Asanoa ferruginea: one gene and its partner. The protein of the gene in region 1 interacts with the protein of each later gene in a pairwise test. Links are inferred from orthologs where the notes say so. Each region holds a gene or a part of one and is shown on either strand. Other genes may lie near its edges. The genes, in order: DFJ67_RS23440 and rsfS.

Region 1 (9,366 bases):
GCGGTCTCCGGTGGTCGGGCCGTAGAGCGCGGCGTAGCGCCGCCGGTCCACCATGCTCACTGGTCGGCACCTCCGGCCGGGTCGAGCTTGCCGGCGCACTCGCCGCGGAGCCCGGGCACCACCCGATGGCCGGCCAGCGGCACGAGGTCGACGTCGCGATCGATGCCGGGCTCGAAGCGCATGGCGGTGCCGGCCGGCACGGCGAGGCGATGCCCCCAGGCGGCCCGGCGGTCGAAGTCGAGCGCGGGATTGGCCTCAGCGAAGTGGTAGTGCGAGCCGACCTGCACCGGCCGGTCGCCGGTGTTGCGGACGGTGACGGTCAGCACCGGCCGGCCCGCGTTGATTTCGATCGGGCCATCGCCGAACACGATCTCGCCGGGAATCATGGGATCGGTTCGTGGACGGTGACCAGCTTCGTGCCGTCGGGGAACGTCGCCTCGACCTGGACCTCGGCCAACATCTCCGGCACGCCCTCCATGACGTCGTCGCGGCCGAGCACCCCGCGCCCCGCAGACATCAGTTCGGCCACAGTTCGGCCGTCGCGCGCGCCCTCCAGCAGGAAGGCGGTGATGACCGCGGTCGCCTCCGGGTAGTTGAGCCGCAACCCGCGCTCCCGCCGCTTGTGCGCCACATCGGCGGCGACGTGGATGAGCAGGCGTTCTTGCTCGTGCTGGCTCAGAAACAAGGCTCACCTCCACGGGTACGAACGACCGCACCGCGAGCCGCGATCGTGCCACCAGAACGTTACGCACCAGTTACGCCGCGACGCGCACGGCACGCGCAAGACGCCCTCCGTCGATCAGTCCTAGATCAGGTCGTACGCTTCGAGAAATGGACCGTCACCATCCGATCTGCCGCACCTGTGGCGTTCAGCGTGAACCCGACGCCAGCCGCATGGTCTGTCCGGTATGCGCGGATGAGCGGCAGTACGTGGGCTGGGGCGGCCAGCGGTGGGTGTCGATCACCGAACTGCACGCCGAGGGCCATCGGGGCGTGGTCCGCGAGGAGTCGCGCGGCCTGTGGGGCATCGGCGTCGAGCCGAGTGTCGGCATTGGACAGCGAGCCCTGATCGTGCCCGGCCCGGGCGGCAACGTGATGTTCGACTGCGTGCCCTATGTGGACGACGAGACGGTCGCGGCGGTGCGCGCCCAAGGCGGCCTGGCCGCGATCGCCCTTTCCCACCCACACTTCTACGGCTCGATGGTGGAGTGGAGCCGGGCGTTCGGCGACATACCCATCTACGTGCACGAGGCCGACGCGAGCTGGGTGCCGCGGTCGGGCAACGTCGTGCTGTGGTCGGGCGACCAGCGCGAGATCCTGCCCGATCGCACACTGGTCAACTGCGGCATCCACTTCCCGGGCGGCACCGTCCTGCACTGGCCGGGCATCGACGGCAAGGGCGCCCTCTGCACCGGCGACATCTTCACGGTCGTCATGGACCGGCGCTGGGTGAGCTTCATGTACAGCTACCCCAACCTGATCCCGGAGCACCCCGACACCATCGTCCGAGCAGTGTCCCTTGTGGACCCACTACCCTATGACACGGTGTACGGCGGTTGGTGGGGTCGGGTCGTGGCCGGCGGGGCGAAGGACCGCGTCCGCCGGTCCGCGGACCGGTATCTGGCCCACGTCGGCCGCTGACTCCTGGCCGGTCCGCGCTCCGCGGGCGGTCGCCCGGGCTCGGCCTCGCGGCTGGCCCGCGCTCTGCGGGGGAGGTCGTCGGGTTCGGCCTGCTGGCTGGTCCTCGTTCTGCGCGGGAGGTCTCCGGGTTCGGCCTACTGGTCGGTCCGCGTTCTGCGCAAGCGGTCGTCGAAGTCGGCCTCCTGCTGGTCCTCATTCCGTGCGCGGGGTCGCCGGGTTCGGCACGCGTATGGGGTCAGCGTGTGCGGCGGCGTTGCGGGGCGCGGCGGCGCCAGATGAGGTAGAACGTCGTTCCCGCGACGATTCCGATTGCCGCGCCGATCGCGAGGGCTGGTCCGGCGTCGACGCCGGTGCCGACGAGGACCGCGAAGACGAGCAGCAGTGCCGCCAGGGTGATGCTGATCGCCGCCAGCACCGCGGCGGTCGTGGGCAACCGCGAGCGGACGCGGCGGGCGACTACCCGCTCAGGCTTCGCGTCATCGGTGGGGGCCAAGCTCAGCTCGGGTGCTGGTCGTCCGGCTCGGCGGGCCGGTCCTGGTGTCTGACAGTGCGCGACCGGGTGCCGGGGCGCTGGCCGGTGAGCTGCTGCACCCGCTCGGCCATCAACATGGCGGCCCGCGCGGTCGCGGTCATCACGGTGGTGTGCACGATGCCGGCCAGCGTCGCCGGGTCGTGTTGGTATTGGTCTGTGCCGATGTGCACCGACATCAGCTCGCCGCCCGCGCGCACCTGCGCGGCCACGCCGCCGTCGTCGGAGCGCGCGGTCGCGGTCAGGCCGGTGAGCTCGGCGCGCAGTTGGGCGTACCCCTGCGGCTGTCGGGGTGATTCCTCGCCGACCCGGCGCAGCACCTCGTCGGTGCGCCGGCCGTCGCTGTCGACGGCACCGTTGGACGGCACGTGATCGAGCTTCGACCGCTCGGAGCCGGGCAACCCGCCGCGGCCGAGGGGATCGGGCAGCTCGGCCCGGCTGCGCCGGCTGGTGCGGATCGTCTCGGTCATCGTGCCGGTCGCTTCGGCGCTCGCGTGGCGGGCCGTCTCGACCACCAGCGCGCCGAGCCGCTCCGGGGTGTAGCGGTAGGCGGCCCGGCCGAAGCCCAGCCCGACGATCGCGTTGCCGGGGCCGGCGGTGACCTCGACCGCACCGTCGGAGGTGGAGACCGTCGCCGTCGCGGCGGCCACCGCTTCGCGCAGGGCGTCGACCGTCTCTTTGAGCTCCGCCGGTGGTAGCGGCTTCGGTGTGGCGTCGAAGGCGCCCATCAGACCCCCATTCCGCGTGCGCCGGAAGGGCAGCCCGCTGAGCCCGAGGCGGCTACCCAGATGGCACGGACAGTAGCACCGATCGTGACGGTTGTTCAGCTTCCATGTGCGCCCCGTGTCGCCTCCCGTTCCGCGAATGCGCGCAGGTCGTGCCGCTGAATCGCGGCGGCCATCAGTTCCGGGAAAACGTCTGGCGTGCAGGCGAACGCGGGCACACCGAGCGACGCGAGCGCGGCCGCGTTGTCGTGGTCGTAGCTCGGCGCCCCGTCGTCGGAGAGCGCCAGCAGCGCCACCACCTGCACCCCGGCGCCGACCAGGTCGCCGACCCGCTTGAGCATCTCGGCCCGGACGCCGCCCTCGTAAAGGTCGCTGACCAGCACGAAGATGGTTTCCCGGGGCCGGGTGACGAGCCGCTGGCTGTAGGCGATGGCCCGGTTGATGTCGGTGCCGCCGCCGAGTTGCGTGCCGAACAGCACCTCGACGGGATCGTGCAGGTGCTCGGTCAGGTCGACCACCGAGGTGTCGAAGACGACCAGCGACGTCTTGAGCGTGTGCAGCGAGGCGAGCACGGCGGCGAACACCCCGGAGTAGACGACCGACGACGCCATCGACCCGGACTGGTCGACGCAGAGGATCACGTCGCGTTGCACGGCGTTGCCGCGACGCCCGTACCCGATCATGCGTTCCGGCACGATCGTGCGGTATTCGGGCTGGTAGTGCCGCAGGTTGGCGCGGATCGTGCGGTTCCAGTCGATGTCGCCGTGGCGGGGTCGTTCGATCCGGCTGGCCCGGTTGAGCGCGCCGGTGACCGCGGCGCGGGCCTTCTGCGCGACCCGTTTCTCCAGGTCGTCGACCACTTTGCGGACCACCTGGCGGGCCAGGTCGCGGGTTTTGTCGGGCATCACCGAGTTGAGCGAGAGCAGCGTGCCGACGAGGTGGACGTCGGGCTCGACGGCGGACAGCATCTCGGGCTCGAGCAGCAGCCGGGTCAGGTTGAGCCGCTCGATCGCGTCGGTCTGCATCACCCGGACGACGCTCTGCGGGAAGTATTCGCGGATGTCGCCGAGCCAGCGCGCCACCCGGGGCGCCGAGGCGGCCAGGTTGCCGCCGCGACTCTTGCCGTCGGTCTCGCCGCCGCCCTCACCTCCGGGCCCGCGGTCGTAGAGCGCCGCCATCGCGGCGTCCATGGCGGCGTCGCGCCCGTTGGGCTGGCCGAGCGACTCGTCGGCCGGCTCGCCGAGCGCCAATCGCCAGCGCCGCCGGCGTTCGTCGTCAACGCTCATGGCGCGCTCCTCCTTGGATCTGCCTGCCCAGCAGGGCGCTCAAGGTCGGGAGGGAGAGGTCGGCCGTCTCCCGGTCGAGGACGGCCGTCGTGGTGCGGGTGGCGGTGGCGCCGCCGGCCACGCGTTCGCCGATGCCGCGGCGCTCGCCGGTCGCGAAGGTGCCGAACGTGCGGCGGAGCAGGGGGAGTATTTCGGTGAAGGCGTCCGGCGGGATCGCCGCCAGCCAGTCGTCGACCAGGGACAGCAGGGCGTCGTCGTGCATCAGGAGCAGGCCGCCGCCGGCGAGGAAACCCTCGACCCACGCCCCACCGGTCGCGGCCGGAACGCCGGCGGTCAGGGCCCGGCCGAGCAGTCGGCCGGCCTCCTCGGCGCTCAGCCGGCCGGCGTCGTGCAGCAGGCGGGTGAGGCGGCCCGCCAGCAGGCCGTGCAGGTCGTCACGCACTGCGATGGCCGTGAGGGTGTCGAGCCAGCGCGTGCGTTCGGCCTCGTCGCCGAGCAGGGCGACGGCGGTGTGGACGGCGTCGATGTGGTCGCGGAGCGCGGTGGCGGCCTCGTCGGACAGCGCGGAGGCGGCCGGTGGCAGGGCGGCGTAAACCCGGGCCAACAGGCCGCGGACCACGGCGGCCACCGCGGCCACATCGGAGCGCCGCACGTCGCCGTAGCGGACCGTGCGAGCCAGCGCGGGGATCGCGGCCATCAGGTGGGTCACGTCGGCGTCTTCCGCGGCGCGGGCGTCGAGCGCGCGGAGGACCGCGGGTCGTGCCGCGGGAAGGTCGGCGAGCAGGCACGTCTCCAACTGAGCGGTGACCTCGGCGAGCGTCGTGGCCTTGGCGACCGCGGCGGTGACCTGGGCGGTGGCCGCGGCGACCACCGTGGTGCCGTAGCCGCTGGCCTCGACCAGCCGGATCGAGAACTCCGGCTGCCAGCGCAGCGACCACTCCTCGCGGAACGTGCCGGTGCTGCCGCGTCGTTCGTCGGGCTCGCCCCACGGCACGTCGAGGCACCGCAGTTGGTGCAGCAGATGGCTGCGCGCCAGGTCGGTGTCCTTCCGCAGGTCGAGATCGAGCGCCCGGTCGAGCGCCGACGGCTTGAGCCGCGCGGCCCGCTGGCGGGCCTCGAGGTCGCGGGCCAGCGGGACGGTCGGCACCCCGTCGGGAACCTCGCCGAGCCGCTCGCCGACGACCAGCCGCCGGCCGATCAACTGCAGACGAAGGTCGTCGCCCTCACAGAGCACGGCCGCAGCCGCGTCGGTGACCTCGGCCAGGCCGGCCAGCGGCCGCCCGCGCATCGTGGCGAGCGCCTCGGCCAGCCGGGTCGCCTCGATCACGTGCGCTGAGGACGTGTCGACGCCCTCGTCGCGCAGCACGCCGGCGGCGGCGACCAGCCAGCGCGGGACGACCTCGTCGGTGGTGGTGAAGAGGTGGTGGTACCAGCCCGGTGAGTTGACGCCCGCCCCGTAGCCCTGCCACGACGCCAGCCGCCCGTAGGTCCACGGCACCCAGGTGAACCGCACCTTCCCCCGGCGCCGGCCACCCTTGAGCAGGGCGGCGTCGTGGGCGGCGGTGAACTTCGCCCGCAGCGCGGGCACGTGCCACGCGCCGCACACGACGACGATCTCGTTGTGGCTGCGGCGCTCCTGACGCAGCACCGTGCGCATGTGTGCCTCGCGCAAGAGGTCGTAGGGGTCTTCGAGAGCGCCGCTCCGGACTTCGGTCATCGCCTCTTCGATGGCCTCGAAGGCCGGTGCCCGGCGGTGCTCGACGACGTCTTCCCACCAGCGCTCAGGGTCGTCGTAGCCGGCCGCCGCCGCCAACTCACCGATCGGGTCGACCGGCCGCAGCACCGGCTCCGGCGGACCCGGCGCCGGACCGTCATCGTCGGCCAGGTCGAAGGGGTCGGTCTCGTCGGGCGCCGGCTCTGCCCCCGGCGCGGCGTCAGGCCCTTGCGGCGCCGGTTCGGCGCCGGGTCCTTGCGGCGTGGGTTCGGCGCCGGGTGTTTCGGGCGGTGGGTCGGTGCTGGGTTTGCGCGAGGTCAGGCGGTGGGCGAAAGGTAGGTCGAAGAAGCGGACCGGGACGTTGTTGGCCACGGCCCAGCGGATTGCCTGCCATTCCGGCGAGAAAACCGCGAACGGCCAGAAGGCGGCGCGGCGCGGGTTGTCGGCGGCGTAGCCCAGCAGCGCGACCGGGGGCTGTAGGCGGTCGTCGGCCATCCAGGGGATCAGTTCGTCGGCCTCGGGTGGCCCTTCGACCAGGAGGATGTCGGGGCGCTGCTCTTCCAGCGCGCGGATCACCGCACGGGCGGAGCCGGGCCCGTGGTGGCGGATGCCGTAGTAGCGCTCAGGCATCGCGGGCGGCACGGTAGAAGTCGGCCCAGCCGGGGCGCTCGCGGACGACGGTCTCCAGGTATTCGCGCCACACCACGCGGTCGGAGACCGGGTCCTTGACCACCGCGCCGAGGATGCCGGAGGCGATGTCGCCCGCGCGCAGGACGCCGTCGCCGAAGTGGGCCGCGAGCGCGATGCCGTTGGTGACCACCGAGATGGCCTCCGCCGTCGACATGGTGCCGGTAGGAGACTTGAGCTTGGTGCGGCCGTCGTCGGTCTGGCCGCCGCGCAGCTCGCGGAAGACCGTCACGACGCGGCGGATCTCTTCGAGGGCGGTGGTCGTCTCGGGCAGCTCGAGGGAGCGGCCGAGTTGGGCCACGCGCCGGGTGACGATGTCGACCTCTTCGTCGACCGTCGCGGGCACCGGGAGGACGACGGTGTTGAACCGGCGCCGGAGCGCGCTGGACAGCTCGTTGACGCCGCGGTCGCGGTCGTTGGCCGTCGCGATGACGTTGAAGCCGCGTTGGGCCTGGACCTCGGTGTTGAGCTCCGGAACCGGCAGCGTCTTCTCGGACAGGATGGTGATCAGGGCGTCCTGGACGTCGGACGGGACCCGGGTGAGCTCTTCGACGCGGGCGATCGCGCCGGTTTCCATCGCGCGCAGCACCGGGCTCGGGACCAGCGCTGCCGGCGACGGGCCCTCGGAGAGCAGCCGCGCGTAGTTCCAGCCGTAGCGGATCGCCTCTTCCGGCGTGCCAGCCGTGCCCTGGACCAGCAGCGTCGAGTCGCCCGAGATGGCCGCCGCGAGGTGCTCGGAGACCCAGGTCTTGGCCGTGCCGGGCACGCCGAGCAGGAGCAGCGCCCGGTCGGTGGCGAGGGTGGCGACCGCGACCTCCATCAGCCGGCGGGAGCCGACGTATTTAGGGGAGATCTTCCCGCCGTCGCCCAGCAGGTAGGTGACCACCGCCTGCGGCGACAGCCGCCAGCCCGGCGGGCGGGAGCGGTCGTCGTCGGCGGCCAGCGCGGACAGCTCTTCCGCGTAGAACTGTTCCGCGTGCGGGCGCAGGGCGGTCATGCGAACTCCTCGATCATGTCGTGGCGGAAGCCGAGCACGGCGGCGAGCTGGGCGAGGTAGCGGGCTGAGCGGCGGCCCTCGGGCAGGCCGTCGAGGGACCGGACGAGCGCCTCGACGCGGCCGACGAACGACGTCGGCATGGCCGGCATCGCGAGTCGACACAGCTCGGAGAGCTGCCAGGCGTTGTCGGGCGCCAGCACGGCCATCGCGCGCAGCGCCGCCGACGCCAGCTCGTCGGACCAGTCGTCGGCGCAGAAGTGCAGCAGCCGGATGCCGGCGGCGGTGTCGCGGCGCAGCGCGGCCGCGACCCGGCGCCCGCGTTCGCCACCTGGGAGCACCTCGAGCAGCGGCCACGTCAGTCGCTCGCCGAGGCCGTCGTCGGCCGATGCTGCCGAGCCGCTGTCGACGAGGTCGAGAAGGGCGGCCGCCCACGCCGGGTCGCGCTGTGCCGCGGTGGCCCGGGCCAGCCCGCGGAGCAGGACGGGTTGCCATCCGTCGGCGACCGGCAGCGCGAGCACGCCGGCCGGGTCGCGGCCGGTGAGCGTGGACCAGAACGCCAGCGGCGTGGCCGAGACGATCTCTTCGAGCAGCCAGGAGCCGAGGCCGACGCCGCGGGGCGGTGACGGGTCGACGTCGTCGCGGAGCATCGTGGCGTCGATGCTCGCCGGCGCGGTGACCGTCAGGCCGCCGTCGGCGAAGTGGACGCTCGCGGCGGTGCGCTCGGCCATCCGGCGGCCCAGCGCGGAGCCTGGGAGCTTGCGGAGCAGGTCGGCCGCGACCTGCCGGATCTCGCGCCGCCGGTCGTCGAGCGCGTGCTCGATCAGCGTCTCGTCGCGCAGGGCCAGACCGGTTTCGAGGGCGCCGAGCAGCACGACGCGATCGTGCGGGGGCTCGCCGTCGAACGCCTCCGTCAGCAACTCCAGACCCTTGGCGGGGTCGGTGGACCGCAGCGCCACCAGGTAGGCGAGTCGCTCGCCCGGGGTGCCCGTCAGCCAGTCGTGGGGGTCGGTGTCGACGACCTCACCGCCCACGTCGCGGAAGTAGCGCCAGTCGGACTGCCGCTGGGCCAGCCAGTGGCCGCGGCGCCCGGCGACCGCGCCGAGGGCCGGCCGCAGTGCGGTGTCGCGGCGCCCGAGATCGAGCAGGATCGGCAGCGTCTCGGGTGGGACGAGCAGGCGGCGCCGGCCCGCCTCGACCAGCCATTGGCCCAGCACCGCCCGTTGTGCCGGGCCGCCCCAGCCGGTCGCGCCGTCGGTGAGCAGGAGGTCGAGCCGCTCGGCGGCCGGCTCCGGCACGACCGGGCGGCTCTCGTCGGGCGCCGGTGCGATCGTCGGCCGCCCGGCCTGCGGTGTCTCGCCGGCCCGCCGGTAGGTGAGCGCCACCGCGGCCGCTTCGAGCAGTGCCCGAGCGCCCGCGCTCAGCTCTTCGGACGCGGTCGCTGGGTCGGAGTCGTGCAGGTTGGGGGAGACCGTGAGGGAGAGGCGCTGGCCGTCGGCCAGGTCGAGGTGGTCGGCGGACCACGGGCGTCGAGCCGTGCCGACCAGGGCGGCCGACAACAGGTCGGCCGGCAGCTCCGGCGGGCCGCCCAGCGCGACGCGGGGGTCGCTGGGAGCCGCCGGGACGTGGCGGCCATCGGGCCAGGCAGCGAGGGGTCGGAAGCCGCCGTGCCCGTATTCGCCGGCGACCACGACCGGGCGGGCGCCTGCCGCCGCCACCAGCCACCAGGGGCGGTCGTCGTCGGGGTGCAGGGCGACGGCGTCGCCGGCCGGATCGACGAGCAGGGCGCC
Region 2 (9,061 bases), 4.8 Mb from region 1 along the record:
CGACCGGGCCGCCGCGATCACCGTCGAGTCCTACGAGATCGATCTCGACGTCACCACCGCCGACCACTTCCGGTCGATGACCACCATCCGGTTCGGTGCTGCGCATCCCGGCTCGACCACGTTCGTCGAGGTCAAGCCCGTGCGCCTGCACGCGGTGTCGTTCAACGGCGCGCCACTCGACCCGGCCGCGCTCGACGGCAACCGGCTGGCCCTGGCCGACCTGCGCGCCGACAACGTGCTCACCGTCGAGGCCGACATGGCCTACTCCAACAGCTCCGAGGGGCTGCACCGGTTCGTCGACCCGGCCGACGGCGCCGTCTACCTGCACGCGACGTCCTTTCTCGACGAGGCGCAGCGCATCTTCGCCTGCTTCGACCAGCCCGACCTCAAGGCCCCGGTCACCATGCGGGTCACCGCGCCGGCCGACTGGGTGGTCGCGGCCAACGCCGCGGTCGCGTCGTCGACAGTGGTCGGTGACACGAGAACGTGGGCTTTCGCGACCAGCAAACCGCTGGCGACCTACTTCGTCACGGTGATCGCCGGGCCCTACCACGTCGTCGAGTCCACACACGACGGTCTGCCGCTGGCCGTCTATTGCCGGGCCTCGGTGGCGCAACACCTCGACAAGGACGCCGACGAGATCTTCGAGATCACCCGGCAGTGCCTCGACCGGTTCCACGAGCTCTTCGGCTTCCGCTACCCGTTCGGCAAATACGACCAGGCGTTCGTGCCCGAGTTCAACGCCGGCGCGATGGAAAACCCCGGCCTCGTGGTGATCCGTGACGACTACGTCTTCCGGTCGGCGGTCACCGACTCCGAGCGCGAGTTGCGCGCCATCACGATCGCGCACGAGATGGCACACATGTGGTTCGGCGACCTGGTCACCATGCGCTGGTGGGACGACCTGTGGCTCAACGAGTCGTTCGCCGAATACATGGGCACCCGGGTGCTGGCCGAGGCGACCCGGTTCCGCGACTCGTGGACCACGTTCGGCATGCGGCGCAAGGGTTGGGGTTACGAGACCGATCAGCGACCGTCGACCCACCCGGTGGCGCCCACCAGCGTTCCCGACTCGGCCGACGCGTTGGTCAACTTCGACGGCATCTCCTACGCGAAGGGCGCCTCAGCGCTGCGCCAACTCGTCGCCTGGGTCGGCGACGAGGCGTTCCTGGCCGGCATCCAGGCCCATTTCGCCGCGCACGCGTTCGGCAACGCGACGCTCGCCGACCTGCTCGGCGCGCTGACCACCGCGAGCGGCCGCGACCTGTCCACCTGGGCGGAGCTCTGGTTGCGCCGGGCCGGCGTCAACACGCTGCGGGTCTCGGTCGAGGGCGGCTACGACAGCGCCGCGGTGCTCCAGTCGGGCGACGTCCTGCGCCCGCACCGGGTCGCCTTCGGCCTTTACGACCGGGCCGACGGGGTGACCACGCTGCGGCGCCGGGTCGAGCTCGACGTCGACGGTCCGCGCACCGAGGTCACCGAGCTGCGTGGCGAGTCACCCGCCGACCTGCTGTTGCTCAACGACGGCGACCTGACCTTCGCCAAGATCAGGCTCGACCAGGCGTCCGCCGCGGCGGTGCCACACGTGCTTCCCACCCTGCGCGACCCGCTCACCCGCGCGGTGGTCTGGACCTCAACCATTGATGGCGTACGCGACGCGGAGCGCCCCGTCGTCGACCTCGTCGACCTGCTGGTGGCCGCCCTCCCGGCGGAGACCGAGGTGATCGTCGTCGAAGACGCGCTGCTCCAGGCCCGCAACCTGATCGACCGCTACCTGCCGCCGGCCGAGCGTTCGGCGGCGCTGGCCCGGGTCGCCGCGGTGTGCGAGACCCTGGTCGGCATGCCCGGCGCCGGTGCCTCGCGCCGCCTGGCCGCGATGCGCGCGCTGGTCGGCGCCAGCGTCGACGCGCCGCGGCTGCTGGGCTGGCTCGACGGCGCCGGCATCCCCGACGGCATCCAGGTCGACGAGGAGCTGCGTTGGCGGATCGTCTACCGGCTCGCGGTGCTGGGCGCGGTCGACGGCGACCGGATCACGGCGGAGTTGGCCGCCGACCGCAGCGCCTCGGGGGAGGAGTGGGCCGCCCGGGCCCAGGCCGCCCGCCCCGACGCGGCGGCGAAGGCGGCCGCCTGGGAAGCCGTGATCAACGACGACCGGCTGTCCAACCGACTGGTCGAGGCCAACGGGCGAGGGCTCTTCCAGCCCGAGCAGATCGAGCTGACCGCGCCCTATGTCGCGCGCTACTTCGACGAGATGCCGGCGGCCTCGCGACGGCGCACCCCCTATGCCGCCGAGCGCCTCGCCGGCCTGGCGTTTCCCCGCTACGCGGTCGAGCAGCGCACCCGGGATCTGGCCGCGGCGATGCTCGCCCGTGACGACCTGCCGCCCGTCCTGCGCCGGGCGGTGATCGACAACGACGATGACCTTCGTCTCGCTCTGGCTGCCCGGGCGAAGTGACGGGCATACGATCCGGTGATGAACGGTGACGACGATCTCGGCGTACGCCGGATCGGGATCATGGGTGGCACTTTCGACCCGATCCACCACGGCCACCTGATCGCGGCCAGCGAAGTCGCGGACAATTTCGCCCTCGACGAGGTCGTCTTCGTCCCGACGGGGCGCCCGTGGCAGAAAGAGGCGCGCGAGGTCTCGCCGGCTGAGGACCGCTACCTGATGACCGTGATCGCGACGGCCTCCAACCCGCGGTTCCACGTCAGCCGGGTCGACATCGACCGCGACGGCCCCACCTACACCGTCGACACCCTGCGTGACATCCGTTCCATGTACGGGCCGAAGACGCAACTCTTCTTCATCACCGGTGCCGACGCGCTGGAGCGCATCCTGTCGTGGAAAGACACCGACCAGATGTTCGAGTTGGCGCATTTCGTCGCGGTCACCCGCCCCGGCTTCACCCTGAGCAAGGCCCATCTGCCGGCTGACGCCGTATCGATGATCCAGGTTCCCGCGATGGCGATCTCGTCCACCGACTGCCGCACGCGGGTCGCGTCCGGCAAACCCGTCTGGTACCTGGTGCCCGACGGCGTGGTCCAATACATTGCGAAACGTCACCTTTACCGAGCGTGATTTCGCCTCTGCTGACCGCTGGCCACCGTGCGGCATGTGAGAGGCTTGTAGGGAATGCCGTCGACCAGAGGAGAACGGTGACCGCTTCCGACCGCACGCGCGAGCTGGCGCTCGCCGCCGCGCAGGCCGCAGCCGACAAGAAGGCGCAAGACATCGTCATCATCGACGTCGCCGAGCAATTGGTGATCACCGATGCCTTCCTGATCGCGTCCGCGCCCAACGAGCGGCAGGTCCTCGCCATCGTCGATGCGATCGAGGAGGCACTGCTCAAGCTGCCCGAGAAGGCCAAGCCCGTCCGCCGCGAAGGCGAGCGCGCCGGCCGCTGGGTGCTGCTCGACTACGTCGACCTGGTGGTGCACGTCCAGCACACCGAGGAGCGCGAGTTCTACTCGCTCGACCGGTTGTGGAAAGACTGCCCGGTGATCCCGTTCGTCGACCGTGATCTGGTGCCCGCGGCCCCCGCCGCCACCGGTGGCGAGGCGAGCCCGGCCGAATGACCAGACTGCTCGTCTGGCGGCACGGCAACACCGACTACAACGCGGGCGGCCGCGTCCAAGGCCAGACCGACGCGCCGCTCAACGCGCGTGGCCGGGACCAGGCTGCGGCCGCCGCCGCGCTGCTCGCCGCCTACCAGCCCGACGCGCTGGTCAGCAGTGACCTTTCCCGGGCGTACGACACAGCTTCTGCTCTCGCGTCCTTGACCGGTCTTTCGGTTTCGGTCGACACCCGCCTGCGCGAACGCCATTTCGGCGAGTGGCAGGGCATGCTGCTGTCCGACATCAAGACCGGGCACCCCGCTGAATACGCCCGCTGGCGGGCCGGCGACCCGTCGCCCGGTTGCGGCATCGAGAGCCTCGACGACCTGTCCAAGCGGGTGCTCGAAGCGCTCCAGGACGCCGCGGCCCTGGCGCCCGGCGGCACCGTGGTGGTGACCACCCACGGCGGCGCGGCCCGGCAGGGTTGCGGTGCGCTGCTCGGCTGGCCCAACGAGGCGACCCGCACGCTCGGCTCGCTGAGCAACTGCCACTGGACCGAGTTGCGCGACCGCACCCCGCGGGTCGGCGGCACGGGCTGGCAGTTGATGGCACACAACCGGGGCGTTCTCGGCCAAAGCTGAGCCGTTCTCACGAAAGTCGGATTTGTGAGGCGATTCGGGCGCCGCGAATTCGGGTGCCCGTTTTCGGCACTTTCGGCTGATGGTAACGATCTTGCCCGGTGGGAGCCTTATGCACCAACCCAGTTACTGGGAGTTATTCGGCGTGTGACGGGGTGTCGCCGATGGAAACTTTCAAACGTCCGTTCGCCCGCAGGCTGGTTCCGATCGGGGTCCTTCTGGTCGGTCTGATCGTGGTGCCGATGCCTGGCTATGCCCGCGATCCGGCTCCGGTCCGGCCTGCCTCGGGTGTCGACCCGCATGCCGCCCACCGCGTCGCGGCGGAGCCGACCCCCGGGCCCTCGATGCCCGGAATGGTGATGAGCGAACCACCCGCCGAGGCATACGTCGCCCGCGCCGCACCGCTGCCCGCGACCGGCTGGGTCGCCACCGCCAGCGACCAGCAGGGGACCTTCCCCGCCGGCAACGTGCTCGACCGCAAGCCGGCGACGATCTGGCATTCGCGCTTCACCGCGCCGGCCACGCCGCTGCCGCACAGCATCACGATCGACATGCGCGGCGCCACCAGCATCAAGGGGCTGACCTATCAGGGTCGGCAGGACGGCTCGAAGAACGGCAACGTGGGGCGCTACTCCATTTCGGTCAGCAACAACGGGACGGCGTGGGGCTCGCCGGTGACGACCGGCACGTGGGGCGACACGACGACGGTGAAGACCGCCGTCTTCGCGACCGTCAGCGCGCGCTACCTCCGGCTGACCGCGCTGACCGAGGCGGGCAACCGCGGGCCGTGGTCCTCGGCAGCCGAGCTAACCGTGATCGGCACGCCCGCCGTCGGGCCCGCGCTGCCCCGGGCCGGCTGGACCGCGAGCGCCGGCGACCAGGCGGTGGCCTACCCCGCAGGCAACGTGCTCGACGGCAACGCCACGACGATCTGGCACTCCCTGTTCTCGCCGGCCGTGCCGCTGCCGCACGCCATCACCATCGACATGAAGGCCACCAGGCGCATCGGCGGCCTGACCTACCTCCCGCGCGCCGACGCGTCGAGCAACGGCAACGTGGGCCGCTACTCCGTTTCGGTCAGCGTCGACGGCACCACCTGGCAGACGCCGATCGCCAACGCCGCCTGGCCCGACGACAAGAGCGCGAAGACCGTCGCCTTCGCCGCGGTCGACGCCCGCTACGTGCGACTGACCGCGACCACCGAGGCCGGCAACCGAGGCCCGTGGTCGTCGGCGTCCGAGGTCGAGGTGCACGGCTCGGCACCGGCTGCGGGCGTCGGCGGCCGGTGGGGCCCGCCGATCGGCTTCCCCGCCGTACCCGTGACCGCTGTCCTGCTGCCCAACAACAAGCTGCTCACCTTCGCCGCGAACACCGACCGGAGCTTCGACAAGGTCGCCGCCACGACGATCGTGTCCATCCTGGACCTGGCCACCGGCCTGGTCAGCGCGCCGTCGACCATCAACACCCAGCACCAGATGTTCTGCAGCGGGCTGGCCATCCTGGCCGACGGCCGGGTGCTCATCAACGGCGGCAGCACCAACGGCGCGACCACCATCTACAACCCGGCGAACAACACCTGGACCAAGGGGCCGCGGATGCAGATCCCGCGCGCCTACCACAGCAGCACGCTGCTCTCCGACCGGCGGGTTTTCGCCATCGGCGGTTCCTGGTTCGACTCCGCCGGCGGCAAGAACGGCGAGGTCTTCACACCGAGCGGCACGACGGGTACGTGGGCGAAGCTGACCGGCGTGCCGGCGACCAAGGTCCTCACCGCCGACCCGGGCGGGGTCTTCCGCGCCGACAACCACACGTGGCTGTTCGCCATCTCGGGCGGCGCGGTCTTCCAGGCGGGCCCGAGCAGGCAGATGAACTGGATCACGACGAGTGGGGCCGGCACCATCGTGGGCGCCGGCAACCGGGCCGACAGCGCCGACGCGATGAACGGCAGCGCGGTCATGTATGACGTCGGCCGGATCCTGACCTTCGGCGGTGCCACGGCCTACCAGGACGTCGGCACGGTCAAGAACGTCCAGGCCACCCGGCGGGCCTACACCGTTGACATCCGGGCCGGGCGCGGCCAGCCGGTCGTCACGAGCAGGGTCGGGGATCTGGCGTACGCACGTGCGTACACCAATGGCGTGGTCCTTCCGGACGGCAGCGTGCTGGCGCTCGGCGGCCAGCAGCACCCGCAGTCGTTCACCGACACCGGCGCCGCGCTGAGCCCGGAGCTGTGGAATCCGGAGACCGGCGAGTTCAGCCTGATGGCGCCGGAGGCGGAGCCGCGCACCTACCACGGCGTGGCGCTGCTGCTGCCCGACGGCCGGGTGTTCTCGGGCGGCGGCGGGCTCTGCGGCAACTGCGCAACCAACCACGCCAACGGCCAGATCTTCACGCCGCCCTACCTGCTGAATTCGGACGGGTCCGGACGGACCCGGCCGACGATCACCGCGGCGCCCGCGACGGCGCGGCCCGGCGCGACGATCACGGTGACCACGGGTGCGGCGGTTCCGCGGTTCGCGCTCGTGCGCACCTCGGCCGTGACGCACACGGTCAACACCGACCAGCGGCGGATCCCGCTGACTTCCGTCAGCGGCACCTCGCACAGTCTGCGGATCCCGGCCGACACGGGTGTCGTGCTGCCTGGCGACTACCTTCTCTTCGCGCTCGACGCGCACGGCACGCCGAGCGTCGCCAGGTTCATCCGGATCAACTGACGGCTTTCTTCCGGCCATCGCCCGCGTGGTTGGCTGATCTCGGCTACCGTGCCGGCATGTCCGTAGCGGTCGTCACCGACTCCACCTCCTACCTGCCGCCAAACGCGCCGGCGGCGATGTCGGTGGTGCCGTTGACAGTCGTGATCAACGGCGTCGAGGGGTCGGAGGGGGTCGACGTCACGCCGGCCGAGGTAGCCCGCGCGTTGGGCGGCCGGCGGGTCTCGGTGACCACGTCGCGCCCGTCGCCGGCGGCGTTCGCGTCGCTGTATCGCCAGTTGCTGTCCGGCGGGGCTTCTTCCGTGGTGTCAGTGCACCTTTCCGCTCAGCTCTCCGGGACGGTCGAGTCGGCCCGGCTCGCCGCTGCCGAAGTCGGGCCGCAAGTGTCGGTCGTCGACGCCAAGTCGACGGGGATGGGGCTCGGCTTCCCGGCGTTGGCGGCCAGCGCGGCGGCCGCCGCGGGTGGCTCGGCTTCGACGGTGGCCCTGGCGGCGGTCACGGCCGCCTCGCGCACGTCGACGCTGTTCTATGTGGACACGCTGGAGTTCCTCCGTCGCGGCGGCCGGATCAGCGCGGCGTCGGCGCTGCTGGGCACGGCCCTGTCGGTGAAGCCGATCCTGCACATGGTCGACGGCGGGATCGTGCTGCTCGACAAGGTACGCACGGCCAGCCGCGGTCTGGCCCGCCTGGTCGACCTCGCGGTGGAGGCGGCCGGGGATGCCGACGTGGACGTGGCGGTGCACCATCTCGACGGGGCTGAGCGGGCGTCGCAGCTCGCTTCCACGCTTTCCGCGCGGCTCGGGGAGCGCCTTCAGGACCTGTATGTCACGGAGATCGGCGCTGCGGTCGCCGCCCACGTCGGGCCGGGGCTGGCGTCGGTGGTCGTGCACCGGCGGGCGTAGGTCTTTTCCACAGCTTCTTGGTTGTCCACAGGCCGCCGTCGGTCTTGGTGTCGGCGCCTTAACGTCGCCGGCGTGTCTGATGACGAGACGCTCGCCCGCCAGCGCTTGGCACGCCTCAGTGCCGGGCCCGATCCTTATACGGCGCTAACGCGTCCGCTGCGGTCGCCCTTCGAGGGCCTCGACGACCCGGCGACGCTTGCCACGACGTTTCCGCGCTCTTCGTCCCCCGAGGCCCTGGCTTCTTCTGGGCCGCCGCCTTCGCGTCTGCTGGGTGGTGGCGGGCCGTTCGACCCTGAGCCCGGTGGGCCGTTGGCTTCTTCTGGGCCGCCGCCTTCGCGGTTGGTGGGTGGTGGGGGGCCGTTTGATCCTGAGCCTGGCGGATCGTTGGCTTCTTCTGGACCGCCGCCCTCGCGGTTGCTGGGTGGTGCGGGGCCGTTTGACCCTGGGCGGCGGGGGATCAAGGCCCTCGCGGCCGTGGCCGCGGTGGTGGTGTTGGTGGCGGCCTTCTTCGCCTACCGGGCCCGGCCCAAGGTGGAGCCGGTGGCGGCGGTTTCGGCGCCGCCTGTTGTGGATGCCGCGCCTGCGAGCAGCAGCCCCAGCGAGATCGTGGTGGCAGTGGCTGGCAAGGTCCGAAAGCCCGGCCTGGTGCGGTTGCCGGCCGGCGCGCGGGTAGCCGACGCGGTCGAGGCCGCCGGCGGCACGCTGCCCGGGATGGATCTGGCGTCGGTCAACCTCGCCCGCCGCCTCACCGATGGCGAACTGGTGCTGATCGGTGTGACACCGCCGCCGGGGTCGACCGGCGAGTCACCGGGTGCCGGGCCGGTTGCCGGCGGGGCGGGCGGCGGAAAGATCAACCTCAACAGCGCGACGCTGGCTGAGCTCGACAGCCTGCCCGGAGTCGGCCCGGTGCTGGCGCAGCGGATCCTCGACCACCGCACGGCCAAGGGCGGCTTCAAGTCGGTCGGCGACCTGCGCAACGTCGACGGCATCGGCGCCAGCCGGTTCGAGGAGCTCAAGGATCTGGTGACGGTATGACCGGCGCACCGGCTGAGGCCGCGCTCGATGCGGCGGCGCCGGCGGCCGTGGGCCGGCAGCCTCCGGACCTGCGGCTCGCCGGGATGGCGCTCGGCACGTGGCTGAGCGCGTTGGGGGCGCTGTTCGCGAGTGCGCGCACGGGTGGACTGGTCGCAGCTGGAGCGGGCGCGCTCGCGGTCCTCCTGCTCCTCGGACGTCGCGCAGCAGGCGGCCACCC

Evidence for each region.
Region 2: the proteins of DFJ67_RS23440 (region 1) and rsfS interact in binary tests that used the Escherichia coli proteins (3 or more experiments, as listed by UniProt). The link is inferred for Asanoa ferruginea from one-to-one orthologs.

The regions. Positions count from the first base shown.
Region 1 is NZ_QUMQ01000001.1:4,968,555-4,977,920, forward strand. Bases 5,549-8,548 are described here. They hold DFJ67_RS23440 (ATP-binding protein), read right to left. Parts: upstream 7,580-8,548; coding sequence 6,518-7,579; downstream 5,549-6,517. Other genes in these bases: DFJ67_RS23435 (DUF5682 family protein), read right to left, coding at 5,549-6,525; DFJ67_RS23445 (SWIM zinc finger family protein), read right to left, coding at 7,576-8,548. Outside these bases: DFJ67_RS23400 (urease subunit alpha), read right to left, coding at 1-60; DFJ67_RS23405 (urease subunit beta), read right to left, coding at 57-386; DFJ67_RS23410 (urease subunit gamma), read right to left, coding at 383-685; DFJ67_RS23415 (MBL fold metallo-hydrolase), read left to right, coding at 832-1,641; DFJ67_RS23420 (hypothetical protein), read right to left, coding at 1,877-2,134; DFJ67_RS23425 (YbaB/EbfC family nucleoid-associated protein), read right to left, coding at 2,137-2,898; DFJ67_RS23430 (VWA domain-containing protein), read right to left, coding at 2,994-4,181; more of DFJ67_RS23435, read right to left, coding at 4,171-5,548; more of DFJ67_RS23445, read right to left, coding at 8,549-9,366.
Region 2 is NZ_QUMQ01000001.1:217,033-226,093, reverse strand. The notes cover bases 2,175-4,869. They hold rsfS (ribosome silencing factor), read left to right. Parts: upstream 2,175-3,159; coding sequence 3,160-3,579; downstream 3,580-4,869. Other genes in these bases: DFJ67_RS01045 (galactose oxidase family protein), read left to right, coding at 4,361-4,869; DFJ67_RS01050 (histidine phosphatase family protein), read left to right, coding at 3,576-4,199; nadD (nicotinate-nucleotide adenylyltransferase), read left to right, coding at 2,474-3,082; pepN (aminopeptidase N), read left to right, coding at 2,175-2,455. In the rest of the region: more of pepN, read left to right, coding at 1-2,174; more of DFJ67_RS01045, read left to right, coding at 4,870-6,910; DFJ67_RS01040 (DegV family protein), read left to right, coding at 6,967-7,809; DFJ67_RS01035 (helix-hairpin-helix domain-containing protein), read left to right, coding at 8,074-8,844; DFJ67_RS01030 (ComEC/Rec2 family competence protein), read left to right, coding at 8,841-9,061. UniProt on the Escherichia coli protein: Functions as a ribosomal silencing factor. Interacts with ribosomal protein uL14 (rplN), blocking formation of intersubunit bridge B8.